DNA from 2 places in the Rhizobium sp. PAMB 3182 genome. Region 1 is predicted to be linked to the other one. Evidence: predicted binding sites of a transcription regulator. Region 1 holds the regulator's gene; the other holds the start of a gene.

Region 1 (3,222 bases):
CTCAGGAACGTCGCGCTCGCGGCGCTGATCATTCTCACCGTCACGCCGTCCGCCGTCATGGGGCCGAGCTTCCAGATGTCATTTGCCGCGACGGTGGCGCTTGTGGCGGGATACAGATGGTGGCGGATGCGCTCGGTGGACCGGAGCGCTCCGCGTCGCCGGTCCGGTATCATCGCCCTTGCCGCGAAAGCCGGCGGGTTTGCTTCGGCGCTGGCGCTCACATCGGCGATCGGCGGGACGGCAACGGCGGTCTTCGCGCTGGAGCATTTCTACCGCCTCGCACCCTATGGCTTTGCCGCCAATCTCATCGCCATGCCGGTCGTCACCTTCGTGGTCATGCCGGCCGGCTTGGTCTCCGTCCTCGCCATGCCGTTTGGGCTCGAGCATTGGCCGCTACGCCTCATGGGGGTTGGGTTGGACATCGTCATCGCGGTGGCCCGAGATGTCACCGGCTGGGACAGCGGCGTGTCATCCGGACGCCTGCCTCCCTACGCCTTCGAACTCTCAGTCGCCGGCTTTCTGCTCCTGGTCCTGTTGCGCAGTCGTCTCAGATATCTTGGCCTGCCGCTGATGGCCGCGGCGGTTGCGCTGATCGCGTACGGACCGACAAACTCGTCTCCTGCGCTGATTATCAGCGAGGACGGCAGGCTGGTGGCCCGCATTGCCGATGGACGGCTCGAGACCAACCGCAGTCGTCCGCCATCTTTCATCTTCGAACAATGGCAGCGGGCGCTCGCCATGCCGAAGGGTGAGGGGCCGGACATGGCGGATGGGGATCCGGTCCCGCCTGACCGGACAGGAGGAGGAGAAGGAGGAGAACCGCCACGGCTGCCGGCCTCCGTCTTGAATGCGGAGCGATTGGCCATGGAGACGGCCCTGAATGGAGAGATATCCCCCTTCCACTGCAGGAAGGCCGCCTGGTGCGCCGGTCAGGTTACGGCGTCGGGCGGAACCGCATTGCGGGTGGTGACGGTGGAAAAACCCGCCTATGCCGGACCCGCCTGCGACATCGCCGATGTGGTCATCGTGCCGTTCCGGCTCGGCTACGACACGTGCCGCTCGGGCGCGACATTGCTTACGGCGGAACGTCTGCGAAGAACCGGATCGATCGAACTCCATGCGGCGTTGGATGGCATCGGCTTTGAGGCCAGGACGGCAGTCGGCGCAATCGACCGCCCCTGGACCCGGCATCGATATTATGACTGGCGGGCAAATAGCTTCCTGGCCACGCAGGAAACAGCCACATGGCCGCTTGTTCCGCATCCGCGTGATACGGACGCAGCCAGGCGTGTCACCGGTCAGTGATAGCGGCGGATGAGGCCGACGAGCTTGCCTTGGACCTTCACCCGATCGGAGGCGAAGATACGCGTCTCATAGGCCGGGTTGGCGGCTTCGAGTGCAATCGACGCACCCTTGCGGCGGAAGCGCTTGAGCGTTGCTTCCTCGTCGTCGACCAAGGCCACGACGATCTCGCCCGGATTGGCGCTGCTGACATTCTTGATGATGACGGTATCGCCATCGAGGATGCCGGCCTCGATCATCGAGTCGCCCTTGACCTCCAGCGCATAGTGTTCGCCGGAGCCCAGCATTTCCATCGGCACGGACAGGCTGTGCGTGTTGTTCTGGATGGCGGAGATCGGCACACCGGCGGCGATGCGGCCCATGACCGGGACGCTGACGGTGTCGTTCGCAGGTTCCGGTGCCTTGGGCGCCGGGGCGAGCTTCGGCTTGCCGAGGCTGCCTTCGATGACGCTTGGCGAAAAGCCGCGCCGTGGCTGCAGGCTCGGCGAATAGGCTTCGGGAAGCTTGATGACCTCCAGCGCGCGCGCCCGGTTCGGCAGGCGGCGGATGAAGCCGCGCTCCTCGAGCGCCGTGATCAGCCGGTGAATGCCGGACTTGGACGCGAGATTGAGTGCATCCTTCATCTCGTCAAAGGATGGCGGAACGCCGGATTCCTTCATCCGCTCGTGAATGAAGAGAAGCAGTTCCTGTTGCTTTCGCGTCAGCATGAATCGGCACCTTCCAGAATCATGAAACAAATACAGAACGGACACTATATGTTCCCACTGTGTTCCGCAAGTGCCTAAAATATCGTGAAAGCGGGGGCCGGTGTCGCAGGAACTGCCGATTTTTCCTGCTGCGGGTCGGCTATGAGCGTTAGCGAGCCGGATCGACTGCGATGTAGGCGCGCTCGGCTTCCGCTGCGCGTGCCTCGGCGAGCGTGCCGGAGAGAACGGCCTTCATGAGGACGGCCGGATCGATCGAACGCCAGCCGCCACTGACCGCCGTCACGTCGTACCCGTCGGCGGCGAGCCGGTCGGCTTCCGTCTTCTCCAGCGTGATGACGGCCTTGAAGCGATCGCCGGCTTCGACGTCCGCAAGCTTTCGTCGCTGCAGGAAAGGTCGTTCGACGCCGCTGTGCAACCGTGCCTCGGAGGCGACGATGTCAGACCCCAGGAAGACGATGTCGTCGGCGGGCAGGTCGAGTTGGGCGACCTTGTCGGCGATCGGCTTTCCAAGGTCGGGCATGCCGAAGGCGGCGACGACGGGATAGATGGCAAGCAGGATCGCCATAGGCAGGGCGGAGAGCGCCAGAACCTTGGGCCGGAAGGCCTGGCGATTGGCGATGCGCCAGACGAGAAGCAGGCCGAGGGCAATGGCAACCACGATCGCAACCGTTACCTTGGCACTCAGCAGCTGCGCCGAGACGCCGTAGAGGATGGCGAAGGTGAGGGCCAGGCCGATCGCCGAGAATTTGAGAAACAGGCTTAGATAGCGTGATGTCGTCTCGCGATCGAAGGAGGCGAGGCCGACCGCCATCAGGATCGACAGAGCGGGAAGCGACGGAATGATGTAGCGGTGATCCGGCTTGAAGGCTGGCGCGAACATGGCGATGTTGAGCGCGATCCAGCCCGCGAGCAGCAGCGCCGATGCGCCGAGCTGCCGGAAGCCCGGTACTTTGCGCGTGGCGATCGCGGTCGCCGCAATCACGAAAAGCCAGCCGATCACAGGCGCCAGCAGGCCGGCAACGCTGAGACCGACGGAATCGAACACCGCGAACACCGAGAATTCCAGCTTGGTGCGCACCTGATCGCCGACGAACTGGTTGTCGAGCGCCGAGCTCGACCGCAGCACCTGGTAGACGAACCACCAGCCGGCAAGAGCCATGGAGAAGAGAATCGGCAGCGGGGCGATCAGCCGGCGAAAATGAACGCGGCACGA
Region 2 (3,222 bases), 2.0 Mb from region 1:
CGGACGTAACCATCCGAACCGATGACGAGGTCGCTGTTGCCGGACGCGTAGAGACGCGCGGCGCGCGCTTCGTATTCCAGCGACAACGCCTTCTGGGCCGCAGCCTCAACCGCCTTCTGGTCAGGCCCGTTCCCCCCGGTGACCGGCGAAAACCGGAAACCGGCCAACTGGCCGACGTGATGTCCTTCGACGAAGACATCGCCATTCACACTGATTTCTGCTTCCAGCATCGCATTCTCTCTAAGCCGCTTCATGAGCACAGAAGTCCTGCGATCAACAAAGCGTTTCGTCAACCTCTCATGTAACGCGTCGGACAGCCGGTCCTCGATTTCACGCGTCTTTTCTTGCCAGTGTGTCGGATCGGTTAGCCACCCTGGGCGATTGGACACATAAGTCCAAGTTCGAATTTGCGCAATGCGCGCCGACAAAGTATCGATTTCCCCGTCCGTCCGGTCCGACCGCCTGACCTGTTCTGCCATGAAAGTCTCGTTGACCACACCATGGCGAACGAGATCCGAATAGAGCGTCGAAATCAGGTCGGCGTGTTGTGCGTGGGTGATGCGGCGATAATCGGGCAGCGCACAGGCTTCCCAAAGCTTCTCGACCCGCTCCGGCGTGGTGGCGAGATCGATGATCTCGGGATAGCGCGCCAGCAGTTCGAGCGCTTCGTGGTCGATTGCCGGCAGCGCCTTGGTCAGGCCCGGCACCTGTGGCGGCGTTTCCAGGCTGCGGCGCAGGGCGTTGAGCGAAGAATAATCGAGCGCCTTGGTCCGCCACTGCAGCACCTTGACCGGATCGAATTCGTGATTCTGCAGGCGCTCGACCAGTTCCTCGTCGAATGGTTCGGCGCGGCCCGTAACCCCGAATGTGCCGTCGCGGACGTGGCGGCCGGCGCGGCCGGCAATCTGGCCGAGTTCGCCCGGATTGAGATTGCGGTACTGGAACCCGTCGAACTTGCGGTCCTGGGCAAAGGCGACGTGATCGACGTCGAGGTTCAGCCCCATGCCGATCGCATCGGTGGCCACCAGATATTCGACGTCACCTGCCTGATAGAGGCCAACCTGGGCGTTTCGGGTTCGCGGAGACAACGCGCCGAGCACCACTGCCGCGCCGCCGCGCTGGCGGCGGATGAGTTCGGCGATCGCATAGACCTCTTCCGCCGAGAAGGCGACGATCGCGCTTCGCTGCGGCAGGCGCGTGATCTTCTTCTGGCCGGCATAAAAGAGCTGCGACATGCGCGGCCGGTCCACAAGCGTAATGCCGGGAAGCATCTGTCGCAGGATCGGCCGCATCGTGTCGGCGCCGAGCAGAAGCGTCTCCTCACGGCCTCTCAGATGCAGGATGCGGTCGGTGAAGATGTGCCCACGCTCCAGGTCGCCGGCCAGCTGCACCTCGTCGATCGCCACGAATGCGGCATTGGTTTCCCGCGGCATCGCCTCGACCGTGCAGACGGAATAGCGCGCACCGGGCGGCGAGATCTTTTCCTCTCCCGTCACCAGCGCGACATTGGCGGCCCCGGCGCGCTCAACCAGCCTGTTGTAGACTTCGCGCGCGAGCAGGCGCAGCGGCAGGCCGATGACCCCCGTACCGTAGGCCAGCATTCGCTCGATGGCATAGTGGGTCTTGCCGGTATTGGTCGGACCGAGCATGGCGGTGACACCGCGGCCGCTCAGGATCATGGGTTGGATCGTCACTATCACACCACGCAAAAACGAGAGGGTGACCGCCCCCGGCGAGGAAGGCTGGAACACCGCCAGACACATGGCGACTAAGGGCGGGCAAGGCAAGCCCCAACTTCGAGGGTGACCGAAATTCGAGAGTCAAACCAAACGGTTAAGATTCGGAACAGCAAAGGAACGAATCAGCGACGAATCGCTGACTCGCACGGATTCAGGCTTTGTTCACCGCTACATCTTCCACCCGAACGACGCCGTGACACCAGATAGTGAATCAGGAATTCCTTGCAGACGCAAGATGGACGGTCCGGCGTTAATAGATCCTACCGGTTTGCTAATGTCGGCCGACGGCGCCCCCCCTTCGGAAAGAACCGGCCAAGGCAGCGAAAAACAACCTCCCGATTAACCTTCGGTCCAAAGCTGGAACGAATCAGCGACGAATCGCTGACATCAATGTCTTCCCGATCTGTTCACCGCTAAATATGGTGTATTTACAATATTTTAACCATAATTTTGGAACACATGAAGCATTGCGGGACAGCATTGCAGCGCCTGTTGTTAACCTTTGGGCCCCACTTCAGGCGTTCAGCCCGGAGGCACGCGCCTCTGCCATGAAGGACCGGCTGATTGGAAGATGATCACCGGCCACCGTCTCGACCATCACCTTGCCGCCGCTGCGATAGACATGCTTCACGCCGTCAAGTGCAATCCAATGCGAGCGGTGGATCTGCAGACCCTTTTCCGGGGGGCATTCGGCCACCGCATCCCGCAGACGCATTAGCAGCAATTCCCGCCCTTTCAGCGTCGTCACCTCGACATAGTGATCACTGACGGAGATCGAAACGAGCCGCCCGCGTTTGGTCAGCGGCAGGCGGCGCAGGATGGCCGGCAGACCGTCCTCCGCACCCGTATCGATGCCAACCGGCGCCTCAGCCGCCGACCGGCTGTAGAGCGCGAACAATCCGGCGACCAGAACGCTGATGAAGACGCTGTAGGCGGCAAGCTCCACGATCTGTGCCGGCGCAAGCATTTGCCATCCGAAGGCGGCAACATTGATAGCTGTGACCGCTATGGCCGCTGGAATGCCGGCGCTGACCCCGACCGTCATGAACCGCCAGGGCTGCCGCCATCCGCGCTCCAGCACGACATAATTCCACCATGTGCCGACAAAGTTTCCGGCGACGAATGTGGCAACAACCAGGGCGCTCCAGTAAAGGCTGCGCTGCGGCAGGGAAAGCGTCGTCATCGTCTGGAAAGGACCGGAAACGACCAGCAACACCGCGACCAGCGCCAGTGCGCCCCAGGTTCGCCAGCTCGAAAATTCGTCCTGCATCTCACGAAGCGCGAGCTGCAGCGGCGTGCCGCCCACGTAGCCCTCACGCATTATACGAACCCGTCATTGCCCTCATTCTCCGGCGGCGACATGCCAGACCTCCGTTCGCCGCACCTTTCATCCTGAGTAATGGAGCACATGACATCATGCAAATGCCGATCGACATCCTCACCCACACGCCCAGCTGGGTATGGCTCGTTCTCGCCCTTCTTG

What was found. The regulator LexA, encoded in region 1, represses DNA repair genes until DNA is damaged. The targets are predictions, from matches to a motif close to TGTTCNNNNTGTGTTCNG.
Region 2: ACU5AZ_RS11185 (helicase-related protein) is a predicted target of LexA. The motif match lies at 1,842-1,859, and genes of this name have one in related genera.

What each region holds. Positions count from the first base shown of each region.
Region 1 covers NZ_CM128607.1:250,833-254,054, reverse strand. Annotated here, with positions in the region: gene ACU5AZ_RS01365 (ComEC/Rec2 family competence protein) at 1-1,305, shown strand, start outside; gene lexA (transcriptional repressor LexA) at 1,299-2,009, opposite strand; gene ACU5AZ_RS01355 (ArnT family glycosyltransferase) at 2,158-3,222, opposite strand, start outside.
Region 2 covers NZ_CM128607.1:2,296,326-2,299,547, reverse strand. Annotated here, with positions in the region: gene ACU5AZ_RS11185 (helicase-related protein) at 1-1,700, opposite strand, end outside; gene ACU5AZ_RS11180 (LytTR family DNA-binding domain-containing protein) at 2,254-3,060, opposite strand; gene ACU5AZ_RS11175 (DUF6622 family protein) at 3,156-3,222, shown strand, end outside.